Regions from separate parts of the Kitasatospora sp. NPDC056800 genome, predicted to be linked through region 2. Evidence: riboswitches for the same ligand, from Rfam matches in the RefSeq annotation. Region 2 holds a riboswitch; each other region holds the start of a gene.
What was found. Region 2 has a riboswitch for cyclic di-AMP ahead of ACFRQN_RS17710 (transglycosylase family protein). Riboswitches for the same ligand answer to the same signal wherever they lie in the genome.
Positions count from the first base shown of each region.

Region 1 (9,812 bases), on a different contig from region 2:
TCACGTTGTTCGCGACCGCGCGGCCCTGACGGGCGGAGTGCTGGGCGGTCGGCGGGCAGACCGCGCCGTCGCCCTTGGCGAGGTCGGGGACGGCGGCGGCGTCGCCGAGCGCGAACACGCCCTCGAACTGCGGCACCCGCATCTCCGCCGTCACGGCGAGCCGGCCGCGGACCGTCTCGGCGTCCAGGGTGCCGATCAGCGGGCTCGCGGCCACCCCGGCCGTCCAGATCAGGGTGCGGCAGGGGAGCACCCGGCCGTCGGTGAACTTGACCGTCTCGGCGCCGACTTCGGCCACCGAGACGCCCAGCGACACCTCGATGCCGCGGTCGCGCAGCACCTCCAGGGCGGCCTCGCCGAGCGGGTCGCCGAGCTCCGGCATCAGCTTCGGGGCGATGTCGATCAGGTGCCACTTGATCTGCCGGGCGTCCAGCCGCGGGTAGCGGTGGGCGGCGGCGGTGGTCAGGCGCTGGAGGCAGGCGGCCGTCTCGGTGCCCGCGTAGCCGCCGCCGACCACCACGAACTGGAGCCGGGACTCGCGCTCCTTCTGGTCCAAGGTGGCCGAGGCGAGGTCGAGTTGGGCGATCACGTGGTCGCGGACGTAGGCCGCCTCGGCGAGCGTCTTCATGCCGCGGGCGTAGTCGGTGAGGCCGGGGATGTCGAAGGTGCGGGTGACGCTGCCGGGGGCGAGCACCAGGACGTCGTACTTCTGCGCCACCACCTCGTCGGTGATCTTGCGGACGACGCACACCTTGGAGGCCGGGTCCACGCCGATGGCGCCGCCGGGGACGATGTGGGTGCGGCGCAGCGTGCGGCGCAGCGAGACGGCCACGGACTGCGGGGTGAGGACGCCGGCCGCGACATGGGGGAGGAGGGGGAGGTAGAGCTGGTAGCTGAACGGCGTGACCAGCGAGATCTCGGCCTCCGACGGTGACAGCTTGTGTTCGAGGCGGCGGGCGCACTCCAGGCCGGCGAAGCCACCGCCCACGATCAGGATCCGAGGTCGTTCCATCGCTCATCCCTTTGCCGTGAAGGTCCCCATTACTGTCCGCCACACTCGCACGGAGCAGCGGGGGCTGCCACCGGGGCGGGGCCGTGGGGGTGGGGTGGAGGAGGGCGGGGAGAAAAGGGAGAAGAGGGAGAACGGGGTGGCGGCGGGAGGGGGAGAGAGGAAAGGGTGGCGACACCGATAGGCTGTCGGCCGTGCTACCCGAGGTGACGGCGATCCGGTACGTGACGCCACTGCGAGAAGGCGGCTCGATGCCGGGCCTGGTCGAGGCCGACGATCGGCGGCTGTACGCGCTGAAATGGGTCGGTGCGGCGCAGGGCCGCAAGGCGTTGGTCGCGGAGGTGCTGGCCGGGGAGCTCGGCCGGCGGCTCGGGCTGCCGGTGCCGGAGCTGGTGACGGTCGACCTGGACCCGGTGCTCGCGCGCAGCGAGCCGGACCACCAGATCCAGGACCAGATGAGGGCCAGCGGCGGGACCAACCTCGGGATGGCCTTCGTCAGCGGCGCGCTCAACTTCGACCCGCTCTGCTTCGAGGTGGATCCGGAGCTCGCCGGGCAGGTGCTCTGGTTCGACGCGCTGATCGGCAACGTCGACCGCTCCTGGCGCAACCCCAACCTGCTGGTGGCGACCGGCGGGCTGCGGCTGATCGACCACGGCGCGAGCCTGATCTTCCACCACAACTGGCCGGGTGCCGCCGCCTGGATCCGCCGTCCGTACGACGCCTCCGACCACGCGCTGCTGGGGGCCCGGCCGGATCTGGCGGCGGCCGACAAGGCGCTCGCGCCGCTCGCCGAGGCGGCGATCGAGGGCGCCGTGGCGCAGATCCCCGAGGTCTGGCTGGTGGACGAGTTCGGCTTCGACTCGCCCGACGAGGTGCGCGCCGCGTACCGGACCCAGCTGACCGAGCGACTGGCCGGTCCGCGCGACTGGCTGCCGGAGGTGCCCGCATGACCGAGTTCACGCTGTCCGTGCTGCCGGCCACCGTCGAGCTGCACGACTACGAGTACGCCGTGATCCGCGCGGTGCCGAGGGTCGAGCGCGGCGAGTGCGTCAACGTCGGGGTGCTGCTGTACTGCCGACAGGAATCGCACCTGGCCGCCCGGACCCACCTGGACCAGGCCCGGCTGCTGGCGCTGGACCCGGTGGCGGACGTGCAGGGCGTGCGGCGGGCGCTGCAGGGGATCGAGGCGGTCTGCCACGGCGGCCCGCAGGCCGGTCCGGCGGCGGGGGACAGCGCCGGGCAGCGGTTCCGCTGGCTGACCGCGCCGCGCAGCGCGATCGTCCAGCCGGGGCCGGTGCACACCGGGCTGACCGCGGACCCGGAGGCGGAGCTCCGGCGGCTGTTCGACCAGCTGGTGCTCTGACACCGGAGGGTTCCGGGGCGGCTCGCGGACGGTTGCCGTGGTCAAAGCTTGAGTTGCTGAAGCACCTGGTCGTACTCTGGCCCCATGGGTTCGACAGCGACGACGACCGTACCGACCAACGCCGAGTTGATGGAGGCGCTGGCCTCCGTCGGTGCCGCGTACTTCCAGGACTTCGCGGCCGCCGCGGCCCGGCACGGGCTCTCCTCCTCGCAGGCCAAGGCGCTGGGCGCGGTGCAGGAGCCGGTGCCGATGCGCGCGCTGGCCGGGAGGCTCGGCTGCGACGCCTCGAACGTCACCGGGATCGTGGACCGGCTGGAGTCGCTGGGCCTGGCCAACCGGGAGGCGGCGGCCGGTGACCGCCGGGTGAAGATCGTGGTGATCACGGCCGAGGGCCGGGAGATCCTGAACCGCATCCGCGGCGAGATGGCCCGGACCCACCAGGCCTTCGAGGCGATGACCGACGAGCAGCGGATCGCCCTGCACTCGATCTGCTCCCAGGTGCTGCCGGTGCTGGCCGGTCGTACGGGCGGCGCGCAGTAGGACCCCGCGCCGCCCGTACGCCACCAGTGCTTCGTCCCGGTCAGAGCAGCCCGGCGAGTTCCGGTGGCAGCGGCCGGTGGTGGAGCAGGGTGAGTGAGCGGGTGGTCCGGGTCAGGGCGACGTAGAGGTCGCGCGGGGCGAGCGCGGCCGGCTCGACCACCACGACCGCGTCGAATTCCAGCCCCTTGGCGTCCGCGACCGTGAGCGCGTCCAGCTCCCCGGCCAGGGCGTCCGGTGCGATCACGCCGAGGGTGCCCGGGCCGACGGGCAGCCGGGCGAGCGCGGCGGCGAAGCCGCCCGCCGGGACGCGGACCGCGCGGGGCCGCTCGGTGCCCGGTCGGATGGACTCGGGCGGCCGGTGGCCGGGTACGGCGGTGCGCAGCACGGCGGCGGCGAGGGCCATGACGGGCTCCGGCGTGCGGTAGTTGACGGTGAGCCGTTCCTCGCGCCAGCGGCCGGGCAGGTGCGGGTCGAGCGTCTCGGCCCAGCTGCGGGCGCCGGCGGGCGAGCCGGTCTGGGCGAGGTCGCCGACGATGGTGAGCGAGGTGGTCGGGACGCGCCGCAGGACGGCGCGCCAGGCCATCGCGGACAGCTCCTGCGCCTCGTCCACGACGACGTGGCCGTACGCCCAGGTGCGGTCGGCGGCGGCGCGTTCGGCGGTGGAGCGGTACGGGCCGTCGTCGCGGAAGCGCTCGGCCAGGGCGGCGGAGTCCAGCAGGGCGTCGTCGGTCTGCCCGGTGATGGTCAACACGCCCTGGGCGAAGGCCAGTTCGTCCGGGTCTTGACCGGTGGGGGCCGAGGGCCCCTCGGCGCCCAGGAGTTCGGCGGCCTCGTCGAGCAGCGGGACGTCCTCGGCCGTCCACTCGGAGCCGGGCGGGCGGAGCAGGGCGGTCGCGTGCTCGGGGGCCGCTGAGGCGAGCAACTCCCGGTCGGTGAGCAGGCGTTCGAGCAGCTGCTGCGGGGTGAGCCGGGGCCAGAGCGGGTCGAGCGCGGCGCGGACGTCCGGCCGCTCCCACAGCTCGCGCGGGGCGTAGTGCGCCTCCTCGTCGTCGTACGGGCGGCCGAGGGTGAGCGCCTGGCCGATCGCGAGGGCGTCGAGCAGGGTGCCCAGGTAGAAGGCGCGGGCCCGGTTGTGCGGCAGTCGCAGGCCGCGGGCGGCGTCCCTGGCCTCGGCGCAGGCCCGGGCGGAGACCCGCAGCCCTTCGCCGAGGTCCAGGCCCTCGGCGGGGGCCGTCTGGTGGGCGGCCACGGCGGCGCGGAGCACCCCGGCCATCCAGGGACCGCCCTTGGCGAAGGCGGCGGCGGGGTCGTCGGTGCCGGTGGCGGCGAGGCCGGGGAGGAGTTCGGCGACGGTGCGGAGCACCACCTCGGTCTCGCCGAGGGCGGGCAGCACCTCCTCGATGTACCGCAGGAAGCCGGGGTTGGGGCCGATCACCAGGACGCCCCGGCGCTCCAGCGCGGCGCGGTGGGTGAACAGCAGGTAGGCGGCGCGGTGCAGGGCGGCCAGCGTCTTCCCGGTGCCGGGGCCGCCCTGGACCACCAGGGCGCCGCGCAGCGGGGAGCGGATCACCCGGTCCTGCTCGGCCTGGATGGTGGCGACGGCGGTGCCCATCCGGCCGGTGCGTTCGCGGTCGAGGGCGGCGAGCAGGGCGGCTTCGCCGACCAGGGTGCGGCGGCCGGACTCGTCCAGCCCGGCGAGGTCGAGCGCCTCGTCGTCCAGGCCGGTGACGGTGCGGCCCCGGGTGTGCAGGTGGCGGCGGCGCACCACCGGGCCGGGGTGGACGGGGGTCGCGGTGTAGAAGGGGCGGGCGGCCGGGGCGCGCCAGTCGAGCAGCAGCGGTTCGTACGCCTCGTCGGTCAGGCCGGTGCGGCCGATGTAGTGGACGGTGCCGTCGCGCTCGTCGAGCCGGCCGAAGCAGAGGCCGCGCTCGACCGCCTCCAGCCGGGCGGCGTGGCGGGAGGCTTCGCGGGCGCGCACCTCGCGCTCCAGCCGGGCCTGGTGGGTGCCGCCGGATCCGGCGCCGTCGTGGGCGCCGTCGGCGGTGCGGCGGGCCCGTTCGCGCACGGTGTCCAGCCGGGCGTAGAGCCGGGCGAGGTGGGCCTGCTCGGTGCGCAGGGCCGCGGCGAGGGCGCTGGAGTCCCGCGCGGTCACTGGCGGTTCGCTCATCGGTGTGGTATCCTTGCGGTGAGAAGGCTGCGGAGCGTCATCTGAAAGGCGCTCAATTGACCCAGCCTACCCCACTCCGCCGACGTCCGGCGTGACCTCGGCTGTTACTCTTGCGAAGCGTGAGCGCGAAGCCCCAGATCCCCAATGTCCTGGCCTCCCGGTACGCCTCGGCGACCCTGGCCCAGCTGTGGTCCCCCGAGCACAAGGTGGTCCTCGAGCGCCACCTGTGGCTCGCCGTCCTGAAGGCCCAGCAGGACCTCGGCGTCGAGGTTCCGGCGACCGCCGTCGCCGACTACGAGCGGGTGATCGACCAGGTCGACCTCGGCTCGATCGCCGCCCGTGAGCGGGTCACCCGCCACGACGTGAAGGCCCGGATCGAGGAGTTCAGCGAGCTCGCCGGGCACGAGCAGATCCACAAGGGAATGACCTCCCGGGACCTGACCGAGAACGTCGAGCAGCTGCAGATCCGCCAGTCCCTGGAGCACGTGCGGGACCGCACGGTGGCCGTGCTGGTGCGCCTGGCCAAGCTGTCCGCCCAGCACGCCGAGCTGGTCATGGCCGGCCGCTCGCACAACGTGGCCGCGCAGGCCACCACCCTGGGCAAGCGGTTCGCGTCGATCACCGACGAGCTGCTGGTCGCCTTCCGCCGCCTGGAGGAGCTGATCGCCCGCTACCCGCTGCGCGGGATCAAGGGCCCGGTCGGCACCGCCCAGGACATGCTCGACCTCCTCGGTGGCGACACCGACAAGCTGGCCGAGCTGGAGCGCCGGGTCGCCGGGCACCTCGGCTTCGAGAACGTGCTGACCAGCGTCGGCCAGGTCTACCCGCGCTCGCTGGACTTCGAGGTGCTCACCGCCCTCGTCCAGCTGGCCGCCGCGCCGTCCAGCCTGGCCAAGACCATCCGCCTGATGGCCGGCCACGAGCTGGTCACGGAGGGCTTCAAGGAGGGCCAGGTCGGCTCCTCCGCGATGCCCCACAAGATGAACACCCGCTCCTGCGAGCGCGTCAACGGCCTGGCCGTCATCCTGCGCGGCTACGCCTCGATGACCGGCGAGCTGGCCGGCGACCAGTGGAACGAGGGCGACGTCTCCTGCTCGGTGGTGCGCCGGGTCGCGCTGCCGGACGCGTTCTTCGCCTTCGACGGCCTGCTGGAGACCTTCCTGACCGTCCTCGACGAGTTCGGCGCCTTCCCCGCGGTGATCGAGGCCGAGCTGGACCGCTACCTGCCGTTCCTCGCCACCACCAAGGTGCTGATGGGCGCGGTGCGCGCGGGCGTCGGCCGGGAGACCGGGCACGAGGTCATCAAGGAGCACGCCGTCGCCTCCGCGCTGGCGATGCGCGCGGGCGCCCGGGAGAACGAGCTGCTGGACCGGCTGGCCGCCGACGAGCGGATCCCGCTGGACCGGGCCGCGCTGGACGCGCTGCTCGCCGACCGGCTGTCCTTCACCGGCGCGGCCGGCGCCCAGGTCGCCGAGGTGGTCCGCCAGGTGGAGGCCGTCGCGGCCGCCTACCCGGAGGCCGCCAAGTACGCGCCCGGCGACATCCTCTGACGTCTCGTCAGCCCTGAGCCGAGGGCCCCGCCGCCGGACCGGTGGCGGGGCCCTCGCGCGTCGTGGGGACGTGGCCCGGGTCCAGCGGCGGGGTGGTGGTGCCGCACGGCCAGTCGCAGTTCGGCTCGGCCACCTGCTGGTCGTCGGCGGCGAGCACGTTGCCCCGTACGGTCGCGAGGGCGATCAGCCCGCCGGCGGCCAGCAGGCCCGCGCAGATCAGCATCGCGGTGTGGAAGGCGGAGTCGACCGAGGAGGGCACCCGGTAGGCGTCGCCGCTCAGCCCGGCCAGCGCCGGGAGGGCGGCGACCGCGAGCAGGCCGGCCGCGCGGGCGGCGGCGTTGTTGACCCCGCTGGCGATGCCCGCGTGCCGGACCTCGACGGCGGCCAGCACGGTCGCCGTCAGCGGTGCGACCAGCAGCGTCATGCCGCAGCCCATCACCGTGACGGAGGGCAGCACGTCCACCCAGTAGGAGGAGTCCGGGCCGACGCGCAGCATCAGCAGCACCCCGGCGGCGCACAGCAGGGGGCCGACGGTCAGCGGGATGCGCGGGCCGATCCGCTTGCCGAGGCGCCCGGCGCGCGCGGACAGCAGCAGCATCAGCACGGTGATCGGCACCAGCGCGAAGCCCGAGACCAGCGGCGAGAAGCCGGACACGATCTGGAGCTGCACCACCAGCAGGAAGAAGACGCCGCTGAACGCCGCGTACACGCACAGGGTGACCAGGTTCACGGCGGTGAACAGCCGGGAGGAGAACAGTCCGAGCGGCAGCATCGGATCGGGTGCGCGGCGCTCGACCGCCACGAAGGCGACGCCGAGCGCCACTCCGAGCACCCCGCTGACCCAGACGGCGGGGGACAGGCCCTCGCCGGCCGCCGTCAGCGCGTAGGTGATCGCGCCGAGGGCGAGGGCGGCGAGCACGGCGCCGAGGACGTCGAAGCGGCCGGAGGCGCCCTCGTCCCGGCTCTCCGGCACCGACCGGGTGGTGACCGCGATCACGGCGGCGGCGAGCGGCAGGTTCAGCAGGAAGATCCAGCGCCAGCCGGGGCCGTCCACCAGCCAGCCGCCGAGGAAGGGGCCGACCGCCGCCGACACCCCGCCGAGGCCGGACCAGAGCCCGACCGCCGCCGAGCGGTCGTCAGGGTGGAAGACGGCTTGGAGCATGGCGAGCGAGCCGGGGGTGAGCAGCGCCCCGCCGATGCCCTGGACGGCGCGGGCGGCGATCAGCACGTGGATGTTCGGCGCGGCGGCGCAGGCCGCGGAGGCGATGGCGAACCAGACCACGCCGATCAGGAAGACCTTGCGCCGCCCGTAGCGGTCGCCGAGCGCGCCGCCGAGCAGGATCAGGCCCGCCAGGGTGAGCAGATAGGCGTTCAGGGTCCATTGCAGGGACGCGAGGGAAGCGCCGAGGTCGGCGCCGATCCGGGGCAGCGCGACGTTCACCACGGTGCCGTCCAGCATCGCCATGCTGGAGCCGAGCACCGTCGCCATTAGTACCCAGCGACCCTGCGCGGTGCCCAGGCGCAGGGTGCCGGCCTCGGAGGTGGCCACGGGCGAATCCTGCGCTGCCGAGGCGCACGTGACAAGGGTCACCGGTGGGTGTGTTGGCGGCTGGCGGTGCGTGAGCGGACGGGTGCGCGGCGTGGCCGATCTCGGCGCAGGGTCGTGGATCAGTGGCGGGGGGTGAATGGGTTGTGTACGCACCGTGGGCTCGGGCCTGCGGAGGGTCACTGTGGGAGGGGGGATCGTTGCCGTTTCAAGAGATCGACATTGCTTCACCCGAACGGATGGGTTTTAGTTCAGCGACCGCCCGGCCAGTCCGGACGGATCCGCCGGGTGGAACGCCGAGTCCTGCCGCTGCCCGGTGGTTCGAAACGAACTCTGTACGGCAGGAGCGGGGGACCCACAGGTAAGTCGCCGGACCGGAGTTCGCGCCTCAGGGCGCGGGCGTCCAGGACCGGCTTGGGGTGAAGCCGCGCAAGCGGCCGGGCAACTCCAGCCCGAACCCGACAGCTCACCTCGCAGGCGTCGGAGAGGAAAATTCCATGCCTGCACAGGCTCGTCGTATCGCCCTGCCCCGCGCCGCCCGCATCGGCATCGCCACCGCCGTCACCGGTGTGTCCTTCGCCCTCCCGCTCGTCACCGCGATGAGCGCCCAGGCCCACACCCCGGCCGCTCCGGCCGCCGCCTCCGCCGAGGCCAAGCAGGCCACGCAGGCCGCCGCTCCGGCCGCCCAGGCCGCGCAGGAGAGCTACCGCGTCGTCAGCGGTGACACCCTGTCCAAGATCGCCGACGCCAGGAACGTCGAGGGCGGCTGGCACGCGCTGTACGAGCAGAACCGCTCGGTCGTCGGCGCCGACCCGAACCTGATCTTCCCGGGCCAGCAGCTCGCGCTGTCCGGCCACGCCGCCGCGCCGGCCGCCGACGCCGCCCCGGCGAAGCCCGCCGCCCCGGCCAAGCCCGCCAAGCCGTCCGCTCCGGCGACCCAGGCCGCCAAGCCGCAGGCCCAGGTCCAGGTGCAGACCGAGGCCGCCAAGCCCTCCGCGCAGCTCGAGACCCAGCTCCAGGTCGCCGCTCCGGCCCAGGCCGTGACCGCCACTCCGGTCGCCGCCGCCACCTCCGGCTTCGTCGCCCCGCTGGCCGGCCCGCGGCTCGGCACCGCCTACGGCGTGGCCGGCTCGATGTGGGCCTCCGGCCACCACACCGGCCAGGACTTCGTCGCCTCCACCGGCACCCCGCTGCGCGCCGTCGCCAACGGTGTCGTGGTCAAGGCCGGCAACGGCGGCGCCTACGGCAACGAGGTCGAGATCAGGCTCGCCGACGGCCACTACGCCGAGTACGCGCACCTCTCCTCGATCGGCGTGAGGATCGGTCAGACCGTCACCGCCGGCCAGCAGATCGGCCTCTCCGGCGCCACCGGCAACGTGACCGGCCCGCACCTGCACTTCGAGATCCGCAACGGCTCGGAGTACGGCTCGGACATCAACCCGGTCGCCTACCTGCGCGCGCACGGCGTCGCGCTCTGACCCCGAGAGCTCCGGGGTACCAGGAACCACCGCCGCTGCGGGCGAACCGATCGCCCGGGATGGTCATGTCGGGTGACCGCTCGACCGGGTGATCGCCGCACGGCGGACATGGGCGCGGGACACGCCCAGGCCGGCCCGGCCGCATGAGGACCTCCTCGTGCG
Region 1 is NZ_JBHUAL010000246.1:3,640-13,451, forward strand. It holds gene ACFRQN_RS36015 (NAD(P)/FAD-dependent oxidoreductase) at 1-1,009, opposite strand, end outside; gene ACFRQN_RS36020 (HipA family kinase) at 1,201-1,956, shown strand; gene ACFRQN_RS36025 (DUF3037 domain-containing protein) at 1,953-2,369, shown strand; gene ACFRQN_RS36030 (MarR family winged helix-turn-helix transcriptional regulator) at 2,454-2,909, shown strand; gene ACFRQN_RS36035 (HelD family protein) at 2,950-5,076, opposite strand; gene purB (adenylosuccinate lyase) at 5,196-6,626, shown strand; gene ACFRQN_RS36045 (MFS transporter) at 6,634-8,115, opposite strand; cyclic di-AMP (ydaO/yuaA leader) riboswitch at 8,467-8,667, shown strand; gene ACFRQN_RS36050 (peptidoglycan DD-metalloendopeptidase family protein) at 8,670-9,650, shown strand.
Region 1: it holds a riboswitch for cyclic di-AMP, as region 2 does, so the genes downstream of both, ACFRQN_RS36050 (peptidoglycan DD-metalloendopeptidase family protein) here and ACFRQN_RS17710 (transglycosylase family protein) in region 2, are expected to answer to the same signal.

Region 2 (9,812 bases):
GGGCAGTTCGGACCGCCGCCCGGCGGAACGCCGTACGGGCCGGGGCCGGGGCCGGGGTACGCGCCGGGCACGGTGCCGGGCGGACGGCCGGGTGGGCTGCCCCGGCCGGTGATGGTGGCCGGACAGGCTCCGGTACCCGGGCGGTTCGGGGTGGTCGCGCGGGTGCTCTGCGCGCTGGCCCCGCTGCTCACCTTCGGCCTGCTCGGGGCCGTCCCCTCGCTGCTGCTGGCGGTCCGGCGCCGACGGGCGTACGACATCCTCGGCGCGGCGGTGTTCTGCGCGCTGCTGCTCACCATGATCGTCTCCGCCGGGATCGCGGGCACCCTGAAGAATCCGGCCGCCGACACCACCGGCTCGATCACCCTGGCCGTGCTCTGGCTCCTGCCGACGGCGCACTTCCTGGTGATGGACAGCCGCGCGGTCTGGCTGGCCGGGCGGCCGGCGCCGCAGGCCGTACCGCCGGGCGTACCGCAGGCCGTTTCGCCGTACGCGGTGCCCGACGTCTCGCCGTACGCGGCGACCGTACCGGGGTACGGCGTGCCCGCTCCCGCCGCCCAGGGCCCGGTGACCCCGGCCCCCGAGACCGCCCACGACCTGCGCGAGCTGGGCGAGTTGCTGCGCCGCCAGGCCCGCGAGGACCGGCCGTGACCGCCACCCGGCTGATCGCCGGCCGTTACCGGCTCACCGAGAAGATCGGCCACGGCGGCATGGGCCAGGTCTGGGCCGGCCAGGACGAACGGCTGTACCGTCCGGTCGCGGTCAAGCTGCTCCGCCCCGAGCACCTGGTCCCCGGCGGGACCGGCTCCGGCGGCGAACGGGCCCGCCACGGTGACGAGTTGCGCCGCCGCTTCCTGCGCGAGTGCCGGGTCACGGCCGCGCTCGACCACCCCGGGCTGGTCACCGTCTTCGACGCGGGCGAGGACGAGGGCGAGCTCTACCTCGTCATGCAGCGCATCCCCGGGGTCAGCCTGGCCGACCTCATCGCCGAGGACGCGCCCTTCCCGATCGAGCGCGCGGCGGCCGTCGCCGCGCAGCTGTGCACCGCGCTGGCCGCCGTCCACGCCATCCCGGTGGTCCACCGCGACCTCAAGCCGAGCAACGTCATGGTCCGCGAGGACGGCCGCACCGTCCTGCTCGACCTCGGGATCGCCACCGCCCTCGACACCGAGACCACCCGGCTCACCCTCACTGGCGTGCCCGTCGGCAGCCCCTCCTACATGGCCCCCGAACAGGCCCTCGCCGCCACCACCGACCCGCGCAGCGACCTCTACGCGCTCGGCTGCCTGCTGCACGAGATGCTGGCCGGGGAGGAGCCGTTCCGGGCCCCCACCGCGCTCGGCGTCCTGCGCCGGCACGTCGACGAACCGCCCGTCCCGCTGCGGGAGTTGCGCCCCGAGGTGCCGCAGCCGCTGGAACAGCTGGTGCTCGACCTGCTCGCCAAGCAGCCCGCCGACCGCCCGGCCGACGCCCGGACCGTGTACGCGCGGCTGCTCCCGCTGCTGCCCCCGGCCGACGGCGCCCCGCAACCCCGCTACACCCCGCTGCCGGACCCGGCCCGGCCCTTCCGCTACCCGCACCAGCCGCAGCCGCCGGCCGAGGCGGCCGCCCCGGTTGCCCCGGCCGCCCCGCCGTCGGTGGTGCGCTCCGGGCCGCGACCCTTCCTCATCCCGCCCGCGCCTTCAACCCCTCCGACGCCTGCCCCCGTCCCCGCGGGCCCGGACCTCGGCGACGAGTGCGCCCGGCTCTCCGACCTGGTCGACGCCGGCCGCCACACCGAGGTACTCGGCCTCGCCGCCCGCCTGCTGCCCCGGGCCGAGGCCGAACTCGGCGACGCCGCGCCCCTGGTGCGCACCATCCGCAGCATCTACGCCCGCACCCTCCTGCACGAGGGCCACCCCCAGCAGGCCCTCCCCGAGTACCGCCGCCTCGCCGCCACCGCCGACGGCGGCCCGCACGGCCCCCAGGGCCTTGACCACCGCTACCGCGCCGCCATCTGCCTCGACCGGCTCGGCCACGGCCCCGAAGCCCTCGCCGAGTACCAGGCCCTCCTCACCGCCCACACCGCCCGGCTCGAATCCGGCCTCGACACCGACCCCGAGCGCGGCTACGACCTCCGCGAACGCATCGGCCTCCACCTCGCCGCCACCGGAGACCCCCAGAACGCCTGGCAGTGGCTCCTCCCCCTCCTCCTCGAACGCGAACGCCGCGACGGCCCCCACCACCCCACCGTCCGCCGCCTCCGCCAATCCCTCTCCACCCTCACCCCCACTGCCACCCCCTGGCCCTCGCCCCGCCCCTGAGGCGGCGGGGCATCGGGCGGGCCGTGGGGTGGGGACCGCTTCACCCTCACTTTCACCGCCGCTTCCTGGACCGCGCCCCGTCTCTGAGGGGGCGCGGCGTCGGGTGGGCTGTGGGGAGGGGACTGCTTCGTCCTCACTTTCACTGCCACTCCCCGGCCCCGCCCCGCCGCTGAGCGAGCGGGGCATCGGGCAGGCAAGGGGAGGAGACCGCGCCACCCTCACCCTCACCGCCGCCCTCTGGCTCCCATCCCGCCGCTGAGGGGGTGGGGTGTTGGGCGGGCTGTGAGGAGGGACTGCTTCACCCGTACTCTCACCGCCACCCCTGGCCCCGCCCCGCCGCTGAAGGAGCGGGGCATCGGGCGGGCAAGGGGAGGAGAGCGCCGTAGTCGGTGCCGGACGACCTGTGGGGCAGGAACGAGCCGCCGTTGCCGGTGCGGCAGGGGCGGCTCCATGGATCCGGCCGCCCGCCGTTGGACGACCGGAGCCGCCTGCCGCAGGAGTGCGGCTTCGGGACTGGCATGCACCGGGACGGGGGAGCGGCCGCCTCAGCTGCCGTCGACCGGGCGGCGCCGTGCCGGTGACGTGGACCGGTCGCGGGCGGCGATCGACGGCCCGCATCGGCGGGCCCACCGTGGCGGCCCGCAACGGGAGCAGGTCTGGTCGGCCGTGCCGTGCCGTGCGGGGCTCGGAGCGGCATGTGGCGGCTGGTGGCCAGGAGCGTCATGCCGACCGGCGGCGTTGGGCTCGTCGCGATGGCCCGCACAGGGGTCGGGTCCGGCGGGCTGCGCTGGTTCGAATCCGGCGCGCCGTGTGACGGTTGGCGGCCGGGGCGTGCCGTCGGCTGTCATGCCGGGAGGTGGCTCCGCGCTGTTGGGGCCGTCGCGGTGACTGGCAAGGCGGCTGGGTCCGTCGGCTGCGCCGGGCCGGGTTCGAGGCGCCGTGTGCATGCTGTCGGCTGTCACGCCAACCGCCGGCAATCGCCACGCCAGCACCCTGGCGCCTTCCCCCTCCTGGACGCCGTCCTCCGTGGCCGGTTCGGCTCTGGCGACCGGCCGCCGGATGACCGCGTGGGCGTGGCGTTCCCCCGTGCGGGCGCCGACCGGTGCGGGGCGGCTGGGAGTGGGAAGTCGGCCGGATCGACTTCCAGCGCTCCTCGTCCCCCGTGGCCGCTTGCGGCTCTGGCCCACCACACGGTGGACGACCGCGCGGATGCGGCGTTCCCCCGTGCGGGCGCCGACCGGTGCGGGTGGGAGTGGGAAGTCGGCCGGATCGACTTCCTGTGCTCGCGTGTGTGCGTGGGGGCCTCGGGGATGGTGGTCTGGCCGGTGCGGGGGAGTGGGAAGTCGGCCGGGTCGACTTCCCGTGCTCGTGCGGGCGGGGTGGGGACAGCGGGGTGGTGGCTTCCCGGTCCGGCCCGGGGTGGGGTACGGGGGTAGGTTCGGGGGGTGACGACGAATGCTGTGCCGACGGAGACTCCGGGCGCGAAGTTGATCCTGCTGACCACCACCCACCGGGTGGCTCCCGGCCTGCTGGCGTGGCCGGCGTGGGAGGCGTTGCGGTCGGCGGGGCGGGTGCTGGTGGGGGACGAGGGGCATCCGCAGGTGGCGGCGGTGCGGCAGGCCGGGGTGGTCGTGGAGGCGGTGCCGGCCGGGTCGGCGCCCGCGTTGGCGCGGCTGCTGACGGGGCAGCCTGCGGGGGCCGGGCCGACGGTGTGGCTGGGCAGCCCGGACGGGGACCCGGGGCTGACCGACGCGCTGGCGCGGCTGGCGGTGGAGCACGCTGGCGAGGTGCCGGAGATCGAGGTGCTGCCCGGCTCGTACGACCTGCCGGGGTCGCGGCTGCTGGACCTGGTGACGGTGATGGACCGGCTGCGCTCCCCGGGCGGTTGCCCCTGGGACGCCGAGCAGACGCACGAGAGCCTGGTGAAGTACCTGGTCGAGGAGGCGTACGAGCTGGTCGAGGCGATCGAGGCGGGGGACCGGGAGACGCTGCGCGAGGAGCTGGGCGACGTCCTGTTCCAGGTGTTCTTCCACTCCCGGATCGCCGAGGACCACCCGACGGAGCCGTTCACCGTCGACGACGTGGCGGGGGACATCGTCGAGAAGCTGATGTACCGGCACCCGCACGTGTTCGGGAACGTCGAGGTCGAGGGCGCCACCGAGGCGGAGGCGAACTGGGAGCAGCTGAAGGCGGCCGAGAAGGCGGACCGCGAGTCGGTGCTGGACGGCGTGCCGGCCGGGCTGCCCTCGCTGGCGTACGCGGCGAAGCTGGTGTCGCGGGTGCGCCGGGCGGGTTTCACGGGGGTGCCGGACGAGGCGTACGGGCTGCCGGCCGAGCTGACGGCCGATTCGGCGGGCCGGCTGCTGCTCGCGGTGGTGCAGCGGGCGCACGACGCGGGGGTGGACGTGGACGCCGCGCTGCGGTCGGCCGCGCGCGGTTACCGGGACGCGGTGCGCGCGGCCGAGGGCCTCGGTCCGGTCGGGGAGTAGGCGCTCAGGCCGCCGTGGCGGTGCGCTCGGGGCGCCGCTGCGGCGGGACGAGTTCGCCGATGGCCTCGCCGACGAGGAGGACGAGTTCGGCGAGCCGCTCCAGGTCGAGGTGGTCGGGCAGGTCCGCCAGCGAGATGATCCGCTCGCCGTCGGGGCCGGCCACGGCGAACAGGTCGATCGGCCCGAGGTGCTTCTCGGCGGTGTCCACGAGGGCGGCGACGTCGCTGGGGCGGCGGATGTCGCCGCAGACGCCGACGACGGGGCAGCCCGGCCGGTCGAGTTCGGCGGCGAGGTCCTCGGCGATGCCGGCGTACTGGTCGGCGATGAGCATTCCGGCGGTGCCGGCGGCGGCGAACCGGCGGGCGAGGCCCGCGCCCGACCCGCCGTCGAGGACCGCGATGACGACGACTGACCCGCTGACCCGCATGGTCTGCTCCTCCCTGTGGGCGACACCGCACCGGCGCCCACGCGTACTGCGGAGGATCGTAGGCACGTCCTGACCCTCCGCAACAGGGATTACCCCTCAGGTGACCAGGCTCACGCCCGCCCCGCGGCCAAGAGTCGGCCAAGAGCTGTCCACGGACCGGCCACGGACCGGCCACGGAGTGTTGGCACGCCCGACGCGTCCGGTTGCGGAAGCGCGGCGGAGGAGTGGCGGGGAAGCGGCGCCCCGCCGGAGGGAGGGCGCGCCCGTCGCACCGGATACGGTCGGTCCATGCCAGCTCAGCCCGTCCCCGCCCGGCCCGCCGCCCCGTCGTCCGACGCCTCCGCCCCGCAGCTGTTCACCTGGGAGTTCGCCGCCGACCCGTACCCCGCCTACGCCTGGTTGCGCGAGCACTCCCCGGTGCACCGCACCACCCTGCCGAGCGGGGTGGAGGCCTGGCTGGTGACCAGGTACGCGGACGCCCGGCAGGCGCTCGCGGACAGCCGGCTGTCGAAGAACCCGGCGCACCACAGCGGGCAGGCGCACCGCACCGGCCGGGTGGGCATCCCGGGGGAGCGGCAGGCGGACCTGATGACCCACCTGCTGAACATCGACCCGCCGGACCACACCCGGTTGCGCCGGCTGGTGTCGAAGGCGTTCACCCCGCGCCGGGTGGCCGAGTTCGAGCCGCGGGTGCAGCAGCTCACCGACCGGCTGATCGACGGCTTCGCGCAGCGCGGTTCGGCGGACCTGATCCACGAGTTCGCGTTCCCGCTCCCCATCTACGCGATCTGCGACATGCTCGGGGTGCCGGCCGAGGACCAGGACGACTTCCGCGACTGGGCCGGGATGATGATCCGCCACGGCGGGGGCCAACGCGGCGGCGTGGGGCGGGCGGTGAAGCGGATGCGGGCGTACCTGCTGGAGCTGATCCACCGCAAGCGGGCGGACCTCGGGGACGACCTGATCTCGGGCCTGATCCGGGCCGGCGACCACGGTGAGCACCTGACCGAGAACGAGGCCGCGGCGATGGCCTTCATCCTCCTGTTCGCGGGTTTCGAGACCACCGTGAACCTGATCGGCAACGGCACCTACGCGCTGCTGCGCAATCCGGAGCAGCGCCGGCTGCTGCAGGAGTCGGTGGTGCGCGGGGAGAGCGCGCTGCTGGAGACCGGGATCGAGGAACTCCTGCGCTACGACGGGCCGGTGGAGCTGGCGACCTGGCGGTTCGCGACCCGTCCGCTGACCATCGGCGGGGTGGACATCCCGGTCGGCGACCCGGTGCTGGTGGTGCTGGCCGCGGCGGACCGCGACCCGGCCCGGTTCGCGGCGGAGAACACCCTGGACCTGGCCCGGAAGGACAACCCCCACCTGGGCTTCGGGCACGGCATCCACTACTGCATCGGCGCTCCGCTGGCGCGGCTCGAAGGGCGTGCCGCGCTGGCCACGCTGCTTTCCCGGCTGCCCGATCTGCGGCTCGCGGAAAGCCCGGAGAATCTGCGCTGGCGGGGTGGTCTGATCATGCGTGGCCTGCGCGAACTCCCGGTGGAATTCAGTCCGGAGAGCCGTTCCCCGCACGCCCCTCCGCACCCCGTTCCGGATGCCTCTTCGACGCCTCCGACCTGCTGAGATCACGCTGACGGGACGTCGCCGATCGCCCGCCGACGGGGGTGTGAACACCCATCAATCCGGACATAACGCCGCTGTTGGTAGGCGATCGGACACGGGCCGTAATTGTTGTGTGATATCGGTGATATGAGCTTGTGATTGGTCTGATGATCTGTCTACTCTCCCTGGAGTTCGCAGCTGCGGACCTCGTACGCGGAACGCCGAATCCTGCCCGCCGCGTCACGGGAAACCGACCAGAACCCTGGGCAGGGGCGGGGGAACCAGGTTTGTTGCCGTCTCCCCACGGCTTGGGGTGAAGCCGCCCGAGCGGAATCGTTTCCGCGTACGGCGGCCGGGCCACCTCCCGGTCCGAACCCGACAGCTCACCTCGCAGGCGTACGGAGAGGGACCTCTTCATGCTGTTCGTTGGAACTGGCCGTCACCGTCGTCGCACCCAGGCCGAGAAGGCCATCGCCGTCGCCGGTGTGGCCGGCGTCGGACTCGCGATGCCGCTCCTCACCGCCACCGGCGCCTCCGCCGCCCCGGCCTCCACCTGGGACTCCGTCGCCCAGTGCGAGAGCGGCGGCAACTGGAGCATCAACACCGGCAACGGCTTCTACGGCGGCCTCCAGTTCACGTCCAGCACCTGGAAGGCGTACGGCGGCACCGCCTACGCGGCGCAGGCCAACCAGGCCAGCAAGGCCCAGCAGATCTCGGTCGCCGAGAAGGTGCTGGCCTCGCAGGGTCCGGGCGCCTGGCCGGTCTGCTCCCAGAAGGCCGGTCTGACCAAGGGCGGTGCCCCGGCCTCGGTCGACACCTCCTCGGACGCCAAGCCGCAGTCCGCCCCCAAGCAGCAGGCCCCGAAGCCCGCCGCCAAGCCGGCCGAGAAGCCGGTCGCGCAGAAGCCCGCCGCCCAGAAGCCGGCCCAGAAGCCCGCCGCGCAGCCGGTCCAGCAGGTCGCCCCGCAGCAGCAGGCGCAGCCGCAGACCCCGGGCTTCTCCGGCAAGGCCGGCTGGGACGCCGACGCCAAGGTGTACTGGTACCAGAACAACGGCGGCTGGTACTGGACCAGCCACCAGAGCGTCTACCAGCAGTACGCCGGCCAGGCCGCCGCCCAGCCGCAGTACGCCCCGCGCGCCGCGCAGCAGGCCCCGCAGGCCGCCGGCCACGACTACACCGTCCGTGCCGGTGACACCCTGTCGACCATCGCCGCCGCCCAGGGCGTGTCCGGCGGCTGGAGCGCGCTGTACGAGCAGAACCACTCCACCGTCGGCGGCGACCCGAACCTGATCATGCCCGGCCAGGTGCTGCACCTCGGCTGAGCCGCCCCGCCCGACGCCGGGAGCGCCCGCGGCCGGCAGTACCCCGAGACCGGGGTGCCCGCCGGGGGCGCCCGCCGCCGCGCCGGAGCGCTCGGCGCCGACGCCGCTCCACCCCGCCGTCCGAAGGGGGCCGGTCCTACCGGTCCCCTTCGTCCGCATTCGCCCGCTCCGGTGGGACAAGCTGGGACAAGCAGGTGAACTACCGGTGGGTAGCAGGGCCACACGGTGAGACGGGACCGAGGCCGACGCGGCCACGGCAGCCCGGGCGGTTAGGCTCTGGTCGTAACGACTCCGCAATCGTCCTGCTGGCAGCACCACCGTCAGACCGGACCCTGCTCTCGCAAGGAGATGCCTCGTGCCGTCCATCGATGTCGTCGTAGCCCGTGAGATCCTCGACTCCCGCGGCAACCCCACGGTCGAGGTCGAGGTCGGCCTCGACGACGGCAGCACGGGTCGTGCCGCTGTCCCGTCGGGTGCCTCCACCGGTGCCTTCGAGGCGCTGGAGCTGCGCGACGGCGACAAGAACCGCTACTTCGGCAAGGGCGTCGAGAAGGCCGTCCTGGCCGTCATCGAGCAGATCGGCCCGGAGCTGGTCGGCTACGACGCCACCGAGCAGCGCCTGATCGACCAGGCCATGCTGGACCTGGACGCCACCCCGGACAAGTCCTCGCTCGGCGCCAACGCCATCCTGGGCGTCTCGCTGGCCGTCGCGCACGCCGCCTCCGAGGCCAGCGACCTGCCGCTGTTCCGCTACCTGGGCGGCCCGAACGCGCACGTCCTGCCGGTCCCGATGATGAACATCCTCAACGGCGGGTCGCACGCGGACTCCAACGTCGACATCCAGGAGTTCATGATCGCCCCGATCGGCGCGGAGTCCTTCTCCGAGGCCGTCCGCTGGGGCGTCGAGGTCTACCACACGCTCAAGGGCGTGCTGAAGGAGCGCGGCCTGTCCACCGGTCTGGGCGACGAGGGCGGTTTCGCCCCGAACCTGGACTCCAACCGCGAGGCCCTGGACCTCATCGTCGAGGCCATCGAGAAGGCCGGCTACGTGCCCGGCCGTGACGTCGCGCTGGCCCTGGACGTCGCCTCCTCCGAGTTCTACGAGGACGGCGCCTACCGGTTCGAGGGCAAGGACCTCACCGCCGCCGAGCTCATCGAGTACTACGCCGAGCTGGTCGCCGCCTACCCGCTGGTCTCCATCGAGGACCCGCTGGACGAGTCGGACTGGGCCGGCTGGAAGGCCATGACCGACAAGCTGGGCGACAAGGTCCAGCTGGTCGGCGACGACCTGTTCGTCACCAACCCGGCCCGTCTGGCCCGCGGCATCGAGACCGGCACCGCCAACGCGCTGCTGGTGAAGGTGAACCAGATCGGTTCGCTGACCGAGACCCTGGACGCCGTCGAGCTGGCCCAGCGCAACGGCTACCGCTGCATGATGTCGCACCGCTCCGGCGAGACCGAGGACGTCACCATCGCCGACCTGGCCGTCGCCACCAACTGCGGCCAGATCAAGACCGGTGCCCCGGCCCGCTCCGAGCGCGTCGCCAAGTACAACCAGCTGCTGCGCATCGAGGAGATCCTCGACGACGCCGCCGAGTACGCCGGCCGCGGCGCCTTCCCGCGCTTCCGCCACGAGGGCTGAGCGCTCCCGGTAGCGCACGCCTGACCG
Region 2 is NZ_JBHUAL010000070.1:7,168-16,979, reverse strand. It holds gene ACFRQN_RS17735 (hypothetical protein) at 1-648, shown strand, start outside; gene ACFRQN_RS17730 (protein kinase) at 645-2,300, shown strand; gene ACFRQN_RS17725 (MazG family protein) at 3,746-4,789, shown strand; gene ACFRQN_RS17720 (SDR family NAD(P)-dependent oxidoreductase) at 4,794-5,216, opposite strand; gene ACFRQN_RS17715 (cytochrome P450) at 5,505-6,842, shown strand; cyclic di-AMP (ydaO/yuaA leader) riboswitch at 7,064-7,232, shown strand; gene ACFRQN_RS17710 (transglycosylase family protein) at 7,238-8,143, shown strand; gene eno (phosphopyruvate hydratase) at 8,499-9,785, shown strand.

Region 3 (9,812 bases), on a different contig from region 2:
TGCCGGTGTTCCGGTTCGGGTAGTCGACGCTGGTGTGCTCGGGGCTGAGCAGGTACGGGCGGCGCAGCCGCAGGGCCATCGCGGCGGGCAGCTCACCGGCCGGGTCGACCACGCTGTAGCGCTCGTGCGCCCAGTCCGGCAGCCCGTGCGAGGCGGTCAGCCGGAGCATCCCGGCGGAGTCCAGCAGGTACAGCGCGGACCCCTCGCCGGTGATCCAGCTCGGGCCCTCGGCCAGGACGGTGCCGAGCAGCTCGGCCGCGCTGGTGCAGCCCAGCAGCAGCCGCACGCAGCGCATCGCACTGCGCGCGGTCGGACTGCCGGCGGGCTCCAGGGGCACTGGTCCTTGATACCCCATTTCCCCCACCGGCGAAGGCCGACCGAACCGCCGCACCAGCACCACCGCCACCGCGAGAAGTCGGCCGGGCCGACTTCCTGTGCGGGGCCGCACTCGCCGCTCCGGCCGCTTACGCGGGCCAGGCGCGGAGACCGGTGGTGAGGGTGGCGATGAGGCGGTCCTGGGTGGTGGCGAGGTCCTCGGTGAGCTGGAAGGCGCCGGCCGTGGTGAGGGAGGCGAAGCCGTGGGCGACGGAGCGCACGGTGCGGGCGGCGTGGACCGCCTCGGAGCCGTCGAGCCCGTACTCCCGCAGCACGGCGATGATCACGCCGACGAGCCGGGCGGCCGCCCGGGCCAGGTCGTCGTCGGGCTGCGGGGCCTGGGGGAGGGCGTTGTAGCGGTGCGGGTGCTCGGTGGCGTACGCGTGGTAGGCGCGCAGCACGGCGGCGACGGCGTCGTCCCCGCTGCGTCCGACGGCCGCCCCGGCCAGCCGGTCGGCGAGGTCCCCGGTGACCCGGACGGCGATCAGCCGCCGCAGTTCGGCGAGGCCGCCGCTGACGTGCTTGTACAGCGAGGGGGTGGCGACCCCGGCCCGGGCGGCGACGGAGGCCAGGGTGAGGGCCTCGGCGCCCTGCTCGTCGATGAGGGCGAGGGCGTGGTCGACGACCTGGTCGGGGGTCAGTCCTACGCGGGGCATGGGTTCGGGCTCTCCGTACGGATCAGGTCGGGCAGGGGCGGGCAGCGGACGGGCGGGGCTCAGCCGAGCTCGGCGAGGAACGGCAGCAGGGCGTCCGCGGTGGCCGCCGGGTTGTCGGCCATCGGGTAGTGCCCGGACCCCTCGATCATCGCCTTCCGCGCGCCGAGCGCGGCGGCCTGCCGGTCGGCGACCAGCTCCGGCTTCGGGAAGTCGGGGTCCTTGCTGCCCATGACGACCAGGGCCGGGCACCGCACCGCGGCCGTCCAGCCGACCGGCGCCGAGTCGCCGTGGACGTACCCGCGGGTGGCGGTCTTCCGGCCCGGGGTGCGCAGCGCGGCGACCAGCCCGTCCACGTACGCGTCGAAGTCGGCGGGCCTGGCACCGGGGAAGGCCATCCGGCGCAGGTAGAAGCCCCAGGCGGCCGGCCAGTGGACGAGGGCGGCGCCCATCAGGCCCATGGCGCCGCGCATCAGGGCGCCCTGCGGCGGGTTCTCGACGAAGGCGTTGAGCAGGACGATCCCGGCGACCCGCTCGGGGGCGTCCCCGGCGGCCTTGACGACGGTCGCCCCGGTGTACGAGTTCCCGGCGAGGACGGCGCGCTCGATGCCGAGGTGGTCGAGCAGGGCGAGGACGTCGCCGGCGAGGGCGGCCGGGCCGTAGTCGTCCCAGGTGATCGAGGATTCGCCGAAGCCCCGCAGGTCCATGGTGACGACCCGGTGGCCGGCGGCGACGAGCAGCGGGCGCAGGTGCCGGTACGCGGCCCGGCTGTCGAGCATGCCGGGGAGCAGGACGACCGGGGTGCCGTCGCCCTGCCGGGTGTCGTCGTAGGCGATCCGGCCGCCGGGGACGGTGAGGTACTGGGTGCTCGGGGTGATGGTGCCGTTCATGGGGTCCTCCTCGGGCCGCCGGTGCGGGGCATCGGCGGTGCTGCCGATAGCCATAAAGCTAAGGCTAATAGCCTTAGCCGTCAAGCGGTCGGGCGTCGGAGGCGTCGGAGAAGAGGGGGAAGGGAGCGGTCAGACCCCTTCGACCTTGAACGGGTCGTGCTCGCTGAGCAGCTTCTCCAGCCGGGCCTGGTCCACCCGGGTGACCATGTCGTTGGACTCCTGCCGGTCCCGGATCACCTTCGCCAGCGTGAACGCGGAGCTGACCGTGAAGAGGAGGCCGAGCCCGAGGAAGGCCCGGGTCCACCCGCCGACCGGCAGGTAGATGATCCCCACGGCGAGGGCGGTGCCCGACAGGGCGAAGGACAGGACGGCCTGGAGGTAGTAGGCGGCCGTGGTGCGGGTCTGCATCGGTGCGCTCATGGCGTCAGGATGCTGCGGCCCGGCCGGGCCGCACATGAGTAGGCGTACTCAGATGGGGCCGTGCATGAGGGACCGTTCGTTGACGTCCGATCACCTGCCGCGGGGCTGCTCCGAACGGATGGCTTGGAATCAGAGCCTCCTAGGATTAACGTTTGATAACGCAGCGCGGTTGTCAACGCCGTACCCAGACGGCACCGTGCGCCGTCGCCTAATCCCACCGACCGGCCTCCGGGCAGGTCAGGGAGCCGGGGAACCACGTTCCTTGGGGTGAATCGGCGGGGCTCCGGCCCGGCCGTAGGAGACCTTCCTGCTCCGAACCCGTCAGCTAACCCGGTAGGCGCGAAGGAAGGAAAGGAGCGCGCCTCCGTGGCGTCGACGCACACCCCGGCACACCCGGCCGGCTTCGCAGCCGGTACCCAGCTCCTCGACCACCCCGGTCCGGACGGCCCCGAGGCCTTCGGCCCGGAGGACTTCGCCGCGGAGGCCGAGACCAACCGCCACCGGATGCCGCGTCAGACCCGCGGAACCTCCCCGCTGCTCGGCGTCACCGCCGTCGCCGCCACCCTGGGTGCCACCGGCTTCACCTCGGCGACCCCGGCCGCCGCCCCCGCCATCGAGGCCCCGGACGAGACGGCGGTCGCCCTCTCCGCCGACCCCGGCCTCGCGCTCGCCGCCCGCATCCAGAACCAGGCCGACAGCCAGCGCACCGCCGCCGAGGAGACCGCCCGGCTCCAGGCCGCCCAGGAGGCGGAGGCCAAAGCCGCCGCCAAGGAGGCCGAGGCCAAGCGCGCCGCCGAGGAGGCCGAGCGGGCCAAGGCCGCCGCCCTCACCCTCCCGGTGACGGACTACCGGCTCTCCGCCCACTACGGCCAGAGCGCCCGCTACTGGGCCAACCTGCACACCGGCCTGGACTTCGCCGCCGACACCGGCACCCCGGTCCACGCGCTCGGCCAGGGCACCATCACCTCGGCCGGCTGGGCCGGCTCGTACGGCTACCGGATCGTCGAGACCCTGCCCGACGGCACCGAGATCTGGTACTGCCACCTCTCCGCGATCACCAAGGGCTCCGGCAAGGTCGCCGCCGGCCAGCAGATCGGCAAGGTCGGCGCGACCGGCAACGTCACCGGCCCGCACCTGCACATGGAGGTCCGCCCCGGCGGCGGCGCCCCGGTCGACCCGGAGCCCTGGCTCCAGCAGCGCGGCCTCAACCCCTGACGCACCCGCCCTGAGGCACCCGCCCGGGCGGACCCAGCGCGAAGCCCCCGGCCCGGAGCACCAGCACCGGACCGGGGGCTTCGCCGCGGCGTCTCACTCCTCGGCGGGAAGCTGCGCCAGGTACGCCTCGATCTCCTCCTGGCCAGGCTCCGGCGCCAGCTCCGGGAACTCCGTCACCAGCAGCCGCGGCAGCCCCGGCACCGTCCACCCGCCGAACAGGTCGAGCGCCGCCTCGACCGCCGCCTCCTCGAACCGCCCGAAGTCCCCGGCCAGTTCCTCCGGCATCGGCCGCCCCAGCGCGGTCAGCTCCGCCAGGTTGCGGTAGCTGCGCCGCATCAGGCCCTGCTCCAGCAGCCGCCGCGCGCCGTCCGTGGCCATGCCGACCGACAGCACCCGGCCCGGGCCCCAGCCCTGCTCGTCCGGCTCGTCCAGCCAGCCGGCCGGTGCCAGCGCCTCGTACGCGGCCAGCCGCTCCTCCTCCGGGAGCTCCCCGAAGCCGGCCAGCCAGTCCCGCACCGCCGCCGGGTCCGTGACGTCCACCCCGTACGCGTGCAGCAGCAGCGCGTACAGCCGGGGCCAGGTCACCAGGTCGGCGCGGCGCAGCAGCCCGGCCGCGACCTCGCCCTGCCACTCGGCCTCCGCGTGCAGCCGCTCCTGGCGCTTGGCGTTCAGCCGCCGGGACGCCCGCTGGTGGTCGACCAGCAGCCGGACGGCGTCGCCGTAGGCGAACGGGTCCTCCTCGGGCGCGGGTTGGACGTACAGGTGGAGCCGCTCGTACAGCAGGTGCTCCACCGCGTCGGAGGTCAGTTCGGGCCAGCCGTCGTGCATCCTGCCCTCGCCCAGCTCCAGCAGCGCCAGCACCGCGCGCAGCGGCCCCTCGGCCACCGGCGCGCGGCCCTGCTCGGCCGCCCAGGCGAGCAGGTCGGCGGCCTTGGTGCGCGGGGCGAGCCGCAGGTCTTCGTCGTTCATAGTCCGAACGGTAGCCGCCGGGCGGGGATAGGGTCGGCAGCCATGGTCCCCGTACGACTCACCGGCCCGCGCCTGGCCGTCCGCGAGTACCACCACACCGAGGAGGAGGTGGACGCGCTGCACGCGCTGTTCGGCGACCCCGAGGTCACCCGCCACCTGCCCTTCGGGCCGAGCGGCCGGGAGGACTGCGCCGACCAGATCGAGCTCTACCTGGAGGAGGCGATGGCCGAGGAGCGGGACACCTACCGGCTCGCCGTCACCAGGATCGCCGACGCCGAGGAGCCCGGGGACGCGACGCCGATCGGGCAGGCCGCGCTCACCCTCGACGGGCACGGCGCCGCCGACCTCGGGTGCGTGCTGGCCCGCGGGTCCTGGGGCCGGGGCTACGCGGGCGAGACCGTCGGCCTGCTCGGCGACTTCGCCTTCGGCACCCTGGGCCTGCACCGGCTGACCGCCCGGACCGCCGCGGCCAACCCGGCCCCCGGCCGGGTGCTCACCCGGCTGGGCTTCCGGCCGGAGGGGCGGCCTCGGTCCGACGGGTCCGACACGTACCTCTTCACGCTGCTCGCCGAGGAGTGGCCGGGCCCGGCCGCCCGGGTGGAGGGGGGTTAACCCCACCCCGGATCCGCCAGGCCTCCGGATCACGGCCGGGCGGCGCGTCCACCAGACTGGACGCAGTCAGCGGGACGAACGAGCGACAGACGACAGCACGAGGGGCCGGGGGCCGGGAACATGAGCAGCAGCCGCAGCGTGGAGGACCGGGAGTGGGACGTTCTGGGCGGTCGCGGTGACGACCCGCGCCCCGTCCGGGCCCGGCGGACCGAGCGGCGTCCGGCCCTGTGGCGGGCCCCGTTCTCGGCGTACTACTACCGCGAGGTCGGCTACGCGCTCACCGGTCTGCCGGTGGCGATCCTCGGCTTCGCCGTCGCGGTCACGATGTTCTGCTTCGGCCTCGCCACCTTCGTCACCGCGCTCGGCCTGCCCGTGCTGGGCGCCCTGACCGCCACGGCCCGCGGCTTCGGCCGGCTGGAGCGGGCCCGGGTGCGCGGCATGCTGGCCCTGGACGTCCCCGGCCCGGAGCCGGTGCGCCGGGTCCGCCAGGGCAGCTGGGGCGCGGTCACCGCGCGGCTGGCGGACGGGGCCGGCTGGAAGGCCGTGCTGTACCAGGTGCTGATGCTCCCCTGGGCGGTGTTCAGCTTCGCGGTGACGCTGGTGTTCCTGCTGCTCGGCTGGGCGGCGGCGCTCTACCCGCTGTACCACTGGGTCTTCCCGACCTACACCTCCTGGCACGGGTACCGGGTGTTCGACTTCTACGACAGCCACGACATCCGGCACGTGTACGACATCGAGGCGCCCTGGCAGATCGCCGGGCTCTCGCTCCTCGGGGTGCTGCTGGTCCTCCTCACCACCCAGCTGGTCCGCGGCCTGACCAACGTCAACCGGGCCGCCGCCCAGGGCCTGCTCGGCCGCTGACCGCCCGGCTCCACCCAGGCCCGACGGCCCCGCCCGCGTCCCGGACCCCTCCCGGATGCGGGCGGGGCCGCTCCGTGTTCGGATGGCCGGGTGTCCGCCGGCCCTCACCCCGCCCTCCCGGACGTGCTGGTCACCTCCCGTCCGCTGGACGAGTACTGCGCCCTGTTCGGCCTCACCCGGGCCCGGCTCGCCGCCCTGCCCGGGCCGCTGCTGGACTGCCCCGGGGGCGCGGCCGGCCTGGCCGCCGAGGCGCGCGAGCTGGGCTGCCGGGTGGTCGCCGTCGACCCGGCGTACGCGCTGCCGCCGCCGGTGGTCGCCGACCTCGCCCTGGCCGCCCGGGCGGCGATGGCCGCCTCGATGACCGCCCGCCCGTGGCTCCACCCCTCGCCCCGCCCGTACCGGCCCGAGCGGTACCTGCGCAGCTGGGACCGGGCCCGCCGGCTGTTCGCCGCCGACTCGGCCGCCCACCCGCAGCGGTACGTGGCCGCCGCGCTGCCCCGGCTGCCCTTCGCGGACGGCGCCTTCGCCCTCACCCTGAGCGGCTACCTGATCTTCGCCTACCCCGAAGTCTTCGGCCCGGAGGGCCAGTTGGCGGCGCTGACCGAGCTGGTCCGGGTCACCTCCCCGGACGGCGAGGTCCGGGTCCAGCCGCTGAACGACGGGCACGGCCGCCGCTGCGGCCACCTCGACCCGCTGCGGTACGCGCTCGGCGAGCGCCGGATAGCCAGCGAGATCCTCCGCTGTCCGGGGCCGGTGGACGGCCGCACCGTGCGGGTCCTGGTGCTGCGGGCCGCCGACCGACGCCGCCGGGCGGCCGGGCAGCCGGTCATGTAATAGTCACTACTCCGGTTTGCCCCTATACTCGCCGCCATGATCGAGACGACTATCCGGCGCGCAGAGGCGACCGACGCCGACCGGCTCACCGACCTGATCCAGGCCTCCTCCGCCTACCACGGCGAGTACGCGCCGATGGTCGACGGCTACCGGGTGACGCCCGACTACATCGCCGGCCACGAGGTGTTCCTCGCCCTCGACCCGGCCACCGACCAACTGCTCGGCTTCTACGGGCTGATCCGCGAACCGGCCGAACTGGACCTGATGTTCGTCGCCGACGAGGCCCAGGGGCGCGGCACCGGCCGCGAGCTGATCGCGCACATGCTGGAGCAGGCCCGCGCGGCCGGCATCGCCAGCGTGCTGGTGGTCTCCCACCCGGACGCCGAGCGCTTCTACCTGCGGATGGGCGCCGAACGCGTCGGCACCTTCCCCGCGCACGGCAGGATCACCTGGGACCGCCCCGAACTGCGCTTCACCGTCCGGTAGTTCCTCCGGTCAGGAGGTCCCCGCGGCCGGCGGCCCGCCCGGCCCGCCCGGCTGGGCCGGTACCGCCGCGACGGGCTGCGGCACGGCGTGCGGTCCGGCCTGCGGGGCGGGCCGGGCCGGCTGCTCCGGCACGAGGGCCGTCCCCTGGAGCCGGGACAGGATCTTCTCCGCCAGCCAGCTGCGGTCCGACCCGTACGGGATGCCCCGCGGGTCCACCAGCTGCGTCGCCACCGCGTCCCGCAGCCGCTGCGCCCCGGCGGCGGGCAGCCAGGAGAGCAGCCCCCGGGCGGCCAGCAGGGCGTGGTACTGCTCGAAGTCCGAGCGCGGGTGCTCGATCGCGTCCAGCACGCTCGGCAGGTCCGCCAGCGCCGGGTCGCCCTGCATCAGTGCGAGCGCCTGGATCCGTCGGCCCTCGGAGCCGTCCGCGAAGAGGGCCCGCACCTGGTCCGCGGTCAGCGCCGAGCGCCGCGCGGTCGAGCGGACCTCCGCCACCACGCCCTCCGGCCCGGCCGGCGCACCGGAGGCGGGCGGCAGCTGCCCGGCCAGGGCGGCCTGGCGCTCCGCGCTGCCGCCCAGCAGTCCGAGCTGCTGCATCGCGCGGACCCGCAGGTCGTCCGCGCCCACCTTGTCGCCGTGCCGGTCGCGGTCCTGCCCGGCGAGGAAGAGGTCCAGCGCCTGGTCGGTCTCGGTCAGCACCTGCGGCAGCGCCAGTCTGGTCACCAGCCAGCCGGCCAGGAAGCCGAAGACCAGGAAGTACAGCACGAGCGCCGCCGCGAACGGCACCGCCTCCGGGCCGCCGCCGAGGGCGGGCGCCAGCGCCGTACCGAGGTCGTGCAGCCGCTCGCCGAGCGAGCCGAGCTGGGTCAGCCCGACGCCCAGCAGCACCTTGGTCAGCCAGTCCGAGACCTGCTCCAGATTGGTGTTCGGCGCGTACGAGCCCTGCGGCTCACCGGTGCCGCCACCGCGGACCCGGGGCACCCCGAACAGGAAGCCCAGCCCGCCGCCCAGCACCACCGAGGCCCCGACCACGACCAGTCCGCCGCCGAGCGCCTGCCAGGCGTGCTCCCGGCCGAGCGCGAACAGCAGCAGTCCGAGCAGCCCCGTCCCGGCCAGCACCCCGGTGGCGCCCCACCGCGCCGTCCGCAGGGCCGCCCCGCCGTCCCGCCGCCGCGCCTTCGCCATCGCCTACCCCCTGTGCCCGCGCCGCTCCGCTCCGGAACCCGCGCAGACTCTAGCGCCGCGGCCCCGCCCCGGACACGCGACGGTCCTCCCCGGACACGCCACGGGGAGCCTCCGGCGCAGTGCCGGAAGCTCCCCGGGAACGCAGACGACCCGCGGGCTGCTCCTCTACGCCGGCCCGTGCACTGGCCAGGCGCCGAGGCACCGGGGATGTACCGGTGAGCCCGCGGGCCGGGTGACTGCTGTGGATTTCGCCTGCCGGAGGCCTGGGGCCTCACCCTGCGCAGGCAGGGGCGGCTCTAGCGAGCAGCCACCTCACGCATCCTGACGGTACTCAACTCAGGATCACCTCCCTTCAGTGTGCTGCCAGCCTAGGCAGCGCTCCGGCCGGAGGCAACGGATTATTTCGCGGTCCCCGCGTCCGCCGCTCAGGCGGTCTTGAGCTGGTCCTTGAACTTGGTGAAGTCGATCGTGCTGTCGGCCGACGGGACCTGGACGGTCAGCGGCTTGTCGAACTCGCTGAAGTCGATCTTGCCGTTGCCGTCCTTGGCGCCGGCGTGCTCGATCCGCACCGGGTAGGGCTTGCCCTCGGTCGCGATCTGGAGGGTCGTGACCTCGCCCTTGGAGTCGGTGCTCTTCAGACTGAAGGTCTTCACGCCGTTGACGTCGCCGGCGGAGCCCTTCTCGACCTTGTCGCCGCTGCTCTTGCTGTCGGTGATCTTCTTGCTGAAGTCGGCCAGGTTGCAGACCTTGGTGAGGGAGCCCATCGACGGGTCGCTCTCGAAGCCGGTCAGGTAGCGGCCCTTGAACAGCTCGGCGGCCTTGGCGCCGTTCGGGCCGCCCACGGCGGTCCAGAAGGCGGTGTCCGGCTTGACGTACGAGGTCTTGCCGTCGCTGATGATCTCGAACTTGCCCATGCCCGGCATCGCCATGGTGCCGGTGCACTGGCTCTTGTTGTCCATCGTCAGGTTCAGCTCCATCGCACCGTCGCCGGTGTCGACGGTGCCCGCCATCTTGAGGGAGGTCGCGGAGGCCAGGGCCTCCTTGGCCTGCTTCTCGATGTCCTGGGCGCTGAGCTTGCCGGTGTCGAGCTTCTGCGCGGAGCCCGCCTTCCCGTCGCTCGTGGCACTGCCGCACGCGGCGGTGCCGGCGGCCAGGACGAGGCATATCGCGGCGGTGCTGACCAGGCGCTTCGACAGCATGTGGTGATTCCTGTCCGGGGTGGCCCGTGCGGCCCCCCAATTGGATGAATTTTTCCTCAGTATGGTTCAGGTCCCTGACAGGTGATCGTCGGACGGGCCGCTGTTACAGCTTCGTG
Region 3 is NZ_JBHUAL010000038.1:4,304-14,115, reverse strand. It holds gene ACFRQN_RS11580 (SpoIIE family protein phosphatase) at 1-337, opposite strand, end outside; gene ACFRQN_RS11575 (TetR/AcrR family transcriptional regulator) at 465-1,031, opposite strand; gene ACFRQN_RS11570 (alpha/beta fold hydrolase) at 1,091-1,972, opposite strand; gene ACFRQN_RS11565 (YiaA/YiaB family inner membrane protein) at 2,048-2,338, opposite strand; cyclic di-AMP (ydaO/yuaA leader) riboswitch at 2,534-2,692, shown strand; gene ACFRQN_RS11560 (M23 family metallopeptidase) at 2,705-3,553, shown strand; gene ACFRQN_RS11555 (hypothetical protein) at 3,647-4,522, opposite strand; gene ACFRQN_RS11550 (GNAT family N-acetyltransferase) at 4,565-5,134, shown strand; gene ACFRQN_RS11545 (sensor domain-containing protein) at 5,255-5,995, shown strand; gene ACFRQN_RS11540 (hypothetical protein) at 6,086-6,829, shown strand; gene ACFRQN_RS11535 (GNAT family N-acetyltransferase) at 6,866-7,315, shown strand; gene ACFRQN_RS11530 (hypothetical protein) at 7,325-8,497, opposite strand; gene ACFRQN_RS11525 (hypothetical protein) at 8,923-9,696, opposite strand.
Region 3: it holds a riboswitch for cyclic di-AMP, as region 2 does, so the genes downstream of both, ACFRQN_RS11560 (M23 family metallopeptidase) here and ACFRQN_RS17710 (transglycosylase family protein) in region 2, are expected to answer to the same signal.